DNA from 2 places in the Lysinibacillus sp. fls2-241-R2A-57 genome. Region 1 is predicted to be linked to the other one. Evidence: riboswitches for the same ligand, from Rfam matches in the RefSeq annotation. Region 1 holds a riboswitch; the other holds the start of a gene.
What was found. A riboswitch is a leader RNA that binds a small molecule or an ion and turns the genes downstream of it on or off. The one in region 1 is predicted to bind lysine.

Region 1 (4,160 bases):
AAGTTCCAGCTTATTGAACGTCAGGAAGAACGAACGATAGGAGCGTGTGAGGCACTAGGTGAAGCTATGGGTATTTCTACACCTTTACGGATAGAAGCTTTCGATAATAGTCATATGCATGGAACAGATGCTGTATCTGCAATGGTTGTATTTATCGATGGGAAGCCATCAAAGAAGGAGTATCGAAAATACAAAACACGCACAGCTGCCAAGCACGATGATTATGGGGCAATGCAAGAAGTAATACGTCGTCGGTATACACGAGTATTAAAGGAAGGTCTACCTTTGCCAGATTTAGTACTAATCGATGGTGGGAAGGGGCAGATGGAAGTTGCGCGCGAAGTATTAGAAGATGAACTCGGCCTAGTCATTCCAATTGCTGGATTAGCAAAAGATGACAAGCATAATACGTCACAGCTTTTATTTGGTGACCCACCTGAAGTAATTGAGTTAAAGCGCACAAGTGATGGATTTTATTTACTGCAACGAATTCAAGACGAAGTACACCGCTTCGCCATTACCTTCTTACGACAACAGCACGAGAAGCATGCCATTCAATCTGTTCTCGATCATATAGAGGGCATTGGTCCAAAGCGAAAACAGCAATTACTTAAGCATTTTGGCTCTGTCAAAAAAATTCGTGAGGCAAGTGAGTTGGCGTTACAGGAAGCCGGTATGCCTGCTAATCTAGCTAGCAATATTTACGCCTATTTTCATTCTGCAGAAAACACCCACCTCTGAAGGAATGAATTGCGCGGGCACAATTCAAAATCCGGACGCAATTACGCCAAGGCGAGTTGATTTTCAATAAGAGACATTGTCAAAGGATTAGACGTATGCTAAGGTTGTATATAACATTGCTCCTTAATATAGCAATGTTATGTACGGAGCCTTAGTTTTTTGTAGTTTCTATTTATCCATAAACTATAAGGTTCAATTAAATACATTCACTATTTAGTGATGATAGAGGTGCAAGGTTCAAGAGTAGTACATTCGAGGACGAACAAGTCCAGTGAAAATGTACAAAAGGGGAGCTTGCCGAAGTGGAGCATCGTTGTTTCCGATGCTGTGCTGGTTTTACATTTAAGAGATGTAAGACTGTCGATTCTAATCGTTTCGGAGAGCTATCACACATGCGCAAGTTACTTTTATTGTACATGTTATAGGCAGCTTTCACGTTATGTGAGAGCTGCCTTTTTAGCTTTCTGAAGATAACAAGTTATTCCGATAAAGGGATGATGTCAAAAGATTTTTCTGTATGATTGTGGGCCATAAACCATGCTCAACGGAGTAGCCCCCGAGAGCAAAGATACATGCGGAGAGCGTTCTCCGTGAGTGGAATGTACAGTCAAGTACATATTTGGGTGAGGAGCCGCAAAAGTAAGCTACTTTATAATCAGCGAAATGATTAAAAACGAAGGAGAATGGTAAAGATGGCGAGAATTGTGATGAAATTTGGTAGTGCTGCATTAGCATCGACAGAGCACATTCAAAATGTTGCGAAAAGGGCGCTAGCTGAAAGAGAAAGAGGGTATGATGTTGTCGTTGTAACAGCGGCGATGGCGAATATGACGAAAGAATTAGCAAAGATGGCTCGTGATCTATCAGATAATGCGTCTAAGCGTGAACTAGATGTATTACTTTCGACAAGCTCACAACTATCAAGTGCGTTAGTGGCAATTGCTTTGCAGGAAGAAGGATACAGTGCAGTGTCATTAACAGGATGGCAAGCGGGTATTCAAACGGATGATATGCATGGTAATGCACGTATAGATTATCTTGATGTAAGTCGTATTGAGGAACACTTTGCACAAGGACAAATTGTTGTAATTACTGGGGTACAAGGCATCAATTATTCACAGAATATTACGACGCTTGGTAAAGGTGGAGCGGAAACGACGGCTGTAGCTATTGCGGCAGCGTTGGAGGCAGAGCGCGTAGATATTTACACAAATGTGGATGGTGTCTATACAGCTGATCCAAGTCATGTAGCTAGAGCACAAAAGCTAAAAGAAATTTCCTATGACGAGATGCTAGAGCTATCAAATTTAGGATCACGAATTTTACATCCGCGAGCTGTAGAGTTAGCAAAGAAGTTTCAAATGCCAGTTATTATTCGGTCGAGTGTAATCGATACAGTAGGAACTTTATTGAAGGAGGAAGTTGAGATGGAGAAAAATTTAATTGTACGTGGTGTTGCCTATGAGTCAGATGTTATTCGTTTAACAGTTGGTTATGATGCTTATTCTGATGCTTCGTTAGCAGATATGTTCACAATACTTGCAGAAAATCGCATAAACGTCGATATAATCGTGCAAGCAATAATAGATGGATTAAAGCCGACTGTATCATTTACCATTTCAAAAGAGGAGTTTGCAGAAGCATTACGGGTCTTAGAAGATAGTAAACTATCACTAGGATTTAGTTTTGCTGATTTCGAAATCGGCTTAGCGAAAGTTTCTATTATTGGATCAGGTATGGCATCTAATCCAGGCGTTGCTGCCCGTATGTTTGATCGTTTACGTCGTGAAAGTATCCCGGTAAAAATGGTAAGTACATCTGAAATAAAAGTGTCTGTTGTTGTACCTCAAGACGAAATGATTCGTGCAGCAAATGCATTACACGATGAATTCAATTTAGAACATGCGCTTTACATATAATAATGAATAGGATGTGTCGGTAAAAGGTACATCCTATTTTTTCTTTATATAAATTTAATATTTTATATATTACTATTGTTGTATAATAAAGTGTAATTACATGTTTTACCAAGGAAAAGGTGGGAATTTGTATGGCATTATTAGGTTTATTTCAAAAGCCAATTAATGAAGGCGTTGAGAAACACAACGATTTTGAAATACAAATATTAAAAAAACGAATTCTACAATTGGAACTTGAGCAGGAAAGCGTTGATGTGAAAAATGCGATTTTAGATTTTGTACTAGCGCATATGGAGTTAATTAATTTTCAAACGATTTTAAAGGTTCAAAGTGTCTCAGCAAGTGTAGGAGATATTTCAGCAATGACTGAAGAAATGTCGTCAAATACAGAAGAGATGCTGGCTGTTGAGCAAAATGTTAATGCAAATATTCAAGAAATAAAACAGCATTCGTTACTACTTGTAGACGAAATGGAATCATCCATTACGAAAGGTGAAATGGTTCAGGAGCTGTTAGCTAAAGGAGCTCATTCAACAAAACAGCTGAATAATGAAATGAGTAAAATGAATGATATTAGTAAAAGTGTAACCGGGATTGCCGATCAAACACAACTACTAGCCTTAAATGCCTCAATTGAAGCTGCACGTGCTGGTGAACATGGGAAGGGCTTTAATGTTGTCGCGTTGGAGGTAGGAAAGTTAGCTAATAGCTCGAAAGATTCATTGCAAGAAATGACGAAGATTCGATCAGTCATCGATAGGCAATTACATAACACATTAGAAAATATTGAACAAGTTGAACATTACTTTACTGATTTTTTAAGTATCATGAAAGGCAATATTACTAATCTGACAGTAACAAGTAAAAATTTTGAAGAAGTTGCACACGGAATTCATCAAATGACAGCTGCATCAGAGGAAAACGTAGTAGCTGTAGACAGTTTAGCGGTGACGCTGACTGAATTATCACATACAAGTGACTTTTCAGAAATTGTACAGAATCAAGTATCTGAAATGCTAAAAGCTATCGTACCGACAATTCGAAAGCCATCAGAGCAAACGGTAATTAGCCAATTGGCAGCGAGGTTAATGGATCATGCTAGTTTTTTACGAATTGCTATTCAAAAAGCTGGACATAAAGAAATATTAAAAACGCATCATCAATGTGCGTTTGGGAAATGGTATTATGGGCATTTTGAGCAATATCAGAATTTACCAGAGTATCGTCATATAGAACAACCTCATGAATTAGTACATACGGCTGCTCAGAAATTAGTTAATGAACTGTCAAATAGTAACTTAGAAGAAATGGTTCAACACTCACTTAATATTTTGGAAGCATTTATTTCGTTAATAGATGTGCTTTTAAAAGAAAGACATGCTCAGTTATGAATAGAGAAAAGGATTGTCATCCAGCAATTTGGAATGACAATCCTTTTTGTTTTATTCGGTAGGTAGGGTGTGCATGATTCGTTCTTTGACGTCCCATTTTACTGTGAAC
Region 2 (4,160 bases), on a different contig from region 1:
GCTTTAAAACTTTCATTTGGCCTACAGTGCAATTTTTTAGCACATTATGATTGTTGAATAAGTTGAATTGCTGGAATACCATACCTAAATGTGTACGATATTCTTGAATATTATGCTTTTCGTCTAAAATATTTTCACCTTTGTAAATAATTTGACCACCACTTGGCGTTTCCAGTAAATTAATGCAGCGTAGTAGTGTTGATTTACCAGATCCTGAAGAACCGATAAGGCAGACAACCTCGCCCTTTTCTACTTGAAAATTTACATCCTTTAACACTTGGTTACGCCCAAATGATTTACTTAAATGCTCTATTTTAATAACCGTCATTTGTCCGTCCCCCTATATGGCTTCTTTCTGTTCTTTTTGATAGGCATCTGGTCCATCCAATCGTTTTTCTACATATAGTAAAATTCTTGATGCGGTAAATGTCATGATGAAATAAAGGACACAAGCTACAAAGAATGATTCAAAATAGCGGAAATTATTACCTGCAATCGATTTTGTTTGGAAGAATAATTCAGTAACCCCGATAACGTTTAAAACTGCTGTATCTTTAATATTCATAATTAATTGATTACCTGTTGCAGGCAATACATTTCGCGCAACTTGTGGTAGTACAACATGCAGCATAATTTGGAAATGATTCATCCCAATTGCCGAAGCGGCCTCGTATTGTCCTTTATCAATTGACACAATACCACCACGCACAATTTCCGCCATATAAGCACCTGTGTTTAGTGACACGACCAAAATACCTGCTGTAATAAAATGCATATCAATGCCAAATGCTATATCTAATCCGTAAAATACAACCATTGCTTGTACAATCATTGGTGTACCACGGAAGAATTCGACATAGCATGTTAGTAAAAAATTAAAGAGCTTTAAACTATAGAATTTTACACCCTTTTTACGAACCTTGATGGTATGCATAATTCCAATGAAAAATCCGATAAGTGCACCAATAATTGTACTACTAATTGAAATAAGTAATGTATAATACGCACCTCGTAAAAACATTTGCCAGTTGTTCTCAACAATAGAAATAATCCATTCAAGACTCATGATGTTCCTCCTAACAACGTCGTGTTGCTTGCTCGTTCCAGTATTCTATTGGAGCATTTGTTTCTTTTAGTTTATGAAACTTTTAGCTATGACATTATCATTATTTTAAGAGATTCTTATGATAATGCACGGACTGTCAGGCAGCCCGTGCATTTATATTATTGTGCTGCTGGTTGTTTTTGAATTGCTTCTTCCATAATTTTTTGGCGATCATCTTCAGAAATACCTTTTAGGATTTCATTGATTTTTTCCATATTTGCATCATCTTTACGTAAACCAACTGCAATAGATGTGTTTGAAATATCTGTTTTGAATCCTTTTTCAAACTTTACATATGTGAATTTATCGTTCGCTGCAGCAGCGGAAATCCCTTCTGGACGCTCAGCTACATAGCCGTCAATTTTTCCAGCCTCTAATGCTACACGCATTGCTGGGAAACTATCCATCGCTGTTTCTTTTTGTACATCTTTAATCTGATCAATCACATTATAGTTAGATGTATTTAATTGAGATGTGATTTTAGCTCCTGAAAAATCTTGGATTGATTTTGCCTTTTCATACTTGCTACCTTTTTTAATGACCATAACAAAATCAGAAGTATAGTAGTTTTCAGTGAAATCAATTGTTTGCTTACGCTCATCAGTAGGTGACATTCCAGCAACGATTGCATCAATTTTATTTGATTGCAGTGCTGGTACTAAACCATCCCACTCCATTTTCACAATTACTAATTCTTTTCCTAAGCCTTCAGCGATTTTTTTCGCCATTTGCACATCATAGCCGCCTGCATATTCAGCATTATCGGCAATTTTTACTGCGCCATTTGCATCATCTTGCTGCGTCCAGTTAAATGGAGCATAGCCCGCTTCCATCCCAACACGGAATTCACCACCTCCACCTTTATCGGCACCAGCATCACCTGTTGCCTCATTCTTTTTGTCTTTAGCGCCACAAGCGGCCAACACAATTACAGTCATTACAGATAGCATTAATAACAACCATTTCCTTTTCATGTAAAACTCCCCTTTTCTGTTAAAAAATAAGACAACTATACAAAAAAAGACCTAAGCATTGAACTTAGGTTTACCTTTAATTGATAGTTGCCCAAATCCTCACTATAATTTCCATGTTACGAGATAGCACAACCTAGTAAACCTGGAAAGAAATTTACTAGGACAGTCCTGCACTTATTCACTGCAGACCCAGCATAAAAGTACGAGCTCCTTTTATACTTCGGCGATAGTTCCTTCTCCATTGCGTCTTCGCTTGCTTTTACTCAACAATGAACTAATAAATACCGCGCCTCTACCTCACTATAGAACAAATGTGAGGTTTGTTTATTTAATTGATATATAGATACTACAATAAAAGTAAGTTAATCGTCAAGATAATTTTATTATTATTCTGACTGTTTACAATATTAGGTTTTTAACCTTATTAAATCCATTACATTCGCACAATTGCCAAGGTGACAATCGTTTTTTTCAGTTGCGTTGATTAACCATTATTATACATTCTAATTAATTAGAAGAGGTTAATTTCCGCTACGGACTACTAGCTTTCCTGTGGGAGTTGAGTAGCCCTAAGCTACAATCAGTTAAAATAGTAAAATAGTAATGCATAAGCAAAATAGCAACAAAAAAATCCTTTTATCGCTCAATAATAAACCTATTCTCCTAATCAACACGCCTGTTTTATTTATTTTATTTATTAGTAAATCCGCAAATATTTAATACTCAACTAGTATTTTGTAATCCAAAAGATACTATTAATCAGTAATGATAATATCCTTTGCACTATAATTTTTTTTTACTGAAGCATATCGTAAAGGTTTGGGGAACCTATCCGTCGCTTCGTTTGCTTTATCCGTCGCTCTGGCTCTTCTTTCCGTCGCTTTGATTCCTATTCGTCACTCTGGCATTTCTATCCGTCGTTTTGATTGTTTTATCCGTCGCTGCGGCTCTTCTTTCCGTCGCTTCAGTTTCTATCCGTCGCTCCAGCTTTTCTTTCCGTCGCTTCGATTGCTTTATCCGTCACTCCAGCTCTTCTATCCGTCGCTCTTGCTTTTCTATCCGTCACTTTGTTTTCTTTCCGTCGTTCTGGCTCTTCTTTCCGTCGTTTCGGTTCCTATCCGTCGCTTCGATTACTTTATCCGTCACTCTGGTTCTTCTTTCCGTCGCTTCGATTGCTTTATCCGTCGCTCTGGCTCTTCTTTCCGTCGTTCTGAATGCTCTATCCGTCGCATCCTTAAATATTTTCATAAAAAGCAAAAAACCCTGCGAAACAATGTTCGCAGGGTTTTAATAAACTCAGGAATTAAGAATTTAATAATAAATCTTCTGGGTTTTCTAGAAGTTCTTTTACAGTTTTAAGGAAGCCTACAGAATCTTTACCATCGATAATACGGTGGTCATAAGAAAGTGCTAAGTACATCATTGGGCGAATTTCTACTTCACCATTCACTTCAACTGGACGTTTTTTGATCGTGTGCATACCTAGGATACCAGCTTGTGTACCATTCATGATAGGTGTAGACATTAATGAACCGAATACCCCACCGTTTGTAATTGTGAATGAGCCACCTTGAAGATCTGCTAAACCTAATTTTTTATCGCGTGCTTTTTTAGCTAGGTCTGCAATTGAATCTTCAATTTCAGCAAAGTTTTTGCGGTCAGCGTCACGTACAACTGGTACTACTAAACCTTCTTCTGTTGATACAGCTACACCGATATCGAAGAAGTTGTTTAAGTGAATTTCATCACCAGCGATTTGTGCGTTCACATATGGGTATTTTTTAAGTGCTGCAACTACAGCTTTAGTGAAGAATGACATGAAACCAAGTTTAGAACCAGTTGACTCGAAGAATTGGTCTTTTTTACGAGAACGTAATGCCATAACGTTTGTCATATCTACTTCGTTAAATGTTGTTAACATTGCAGTAGATTGTTTTACTTCAAGTAAGCGTTTTGCAATTGTTTGGCGACGACGGCTCATTTTTTCAACTGTTACACGTGATTCATCTACAGCTGCAACTGCTTTAGGTGCTGCTGGAGCTGCTTGTGGTGCTGCTACTGGAGCTGTACCATGAGCTGCA

Region 2: it holds a riboswitch for lysine, as region 1 does, so the genes downstream of both, QRN68_RS10785 (transporter substrate-binding domain-containing protein) here and QRN68_RS06855 (aspartate kinase) in region 1, are expected to answer to the same signal.

Annotation. Positions count from the first base shown of each region.
Region 1 is NZ_JARVRU010000032.1:91,951-96,110, reverse strand. Features, by position in the region: gene uvrC (excinuclease ABC subunit UvrC) at 1-741, shown strand, start outside; lysine riboswitch at 957-1,135, shown strand; gene QRN68_RS06855 (aspartate kinase) at 1,434-2,660, shown strand; gene QRN68_RS06850 (methyl-accepting chemotaxis protein) at 2,792-4,051, shown strand; gene QRN68_RS06845 (YslB family protein) at 4,103-4,160, opposite strand, start outside.
Region 2 is NZ_JARVRU010000050.1:9,726-13,885, forward strand. Features, by position in the region: gene QRN68_RS10775 (amino acid ABC transporter ATP-binding protein) at 1-328, opposite strand, end outside; gene QRN68_RS10780 (amino acid ABC transporter permease) at 341-1,066, opposite strand; gene QRN68_RS10785 (transporter substrate-binding domain-containing protein) at 1,225-2,079, opposite strand; lysine riboswitch at 2,196-2,382, opposite strand; gene QRN68_RS10790 (hypothetical protein) at 2,899-3,438, shown strand; gene odhB (2-oxoglutarate dehydrogenase complex dihydrolipoyllysine-residue succinyltransferase) at 3,383-4,160, opposite strand, start outside.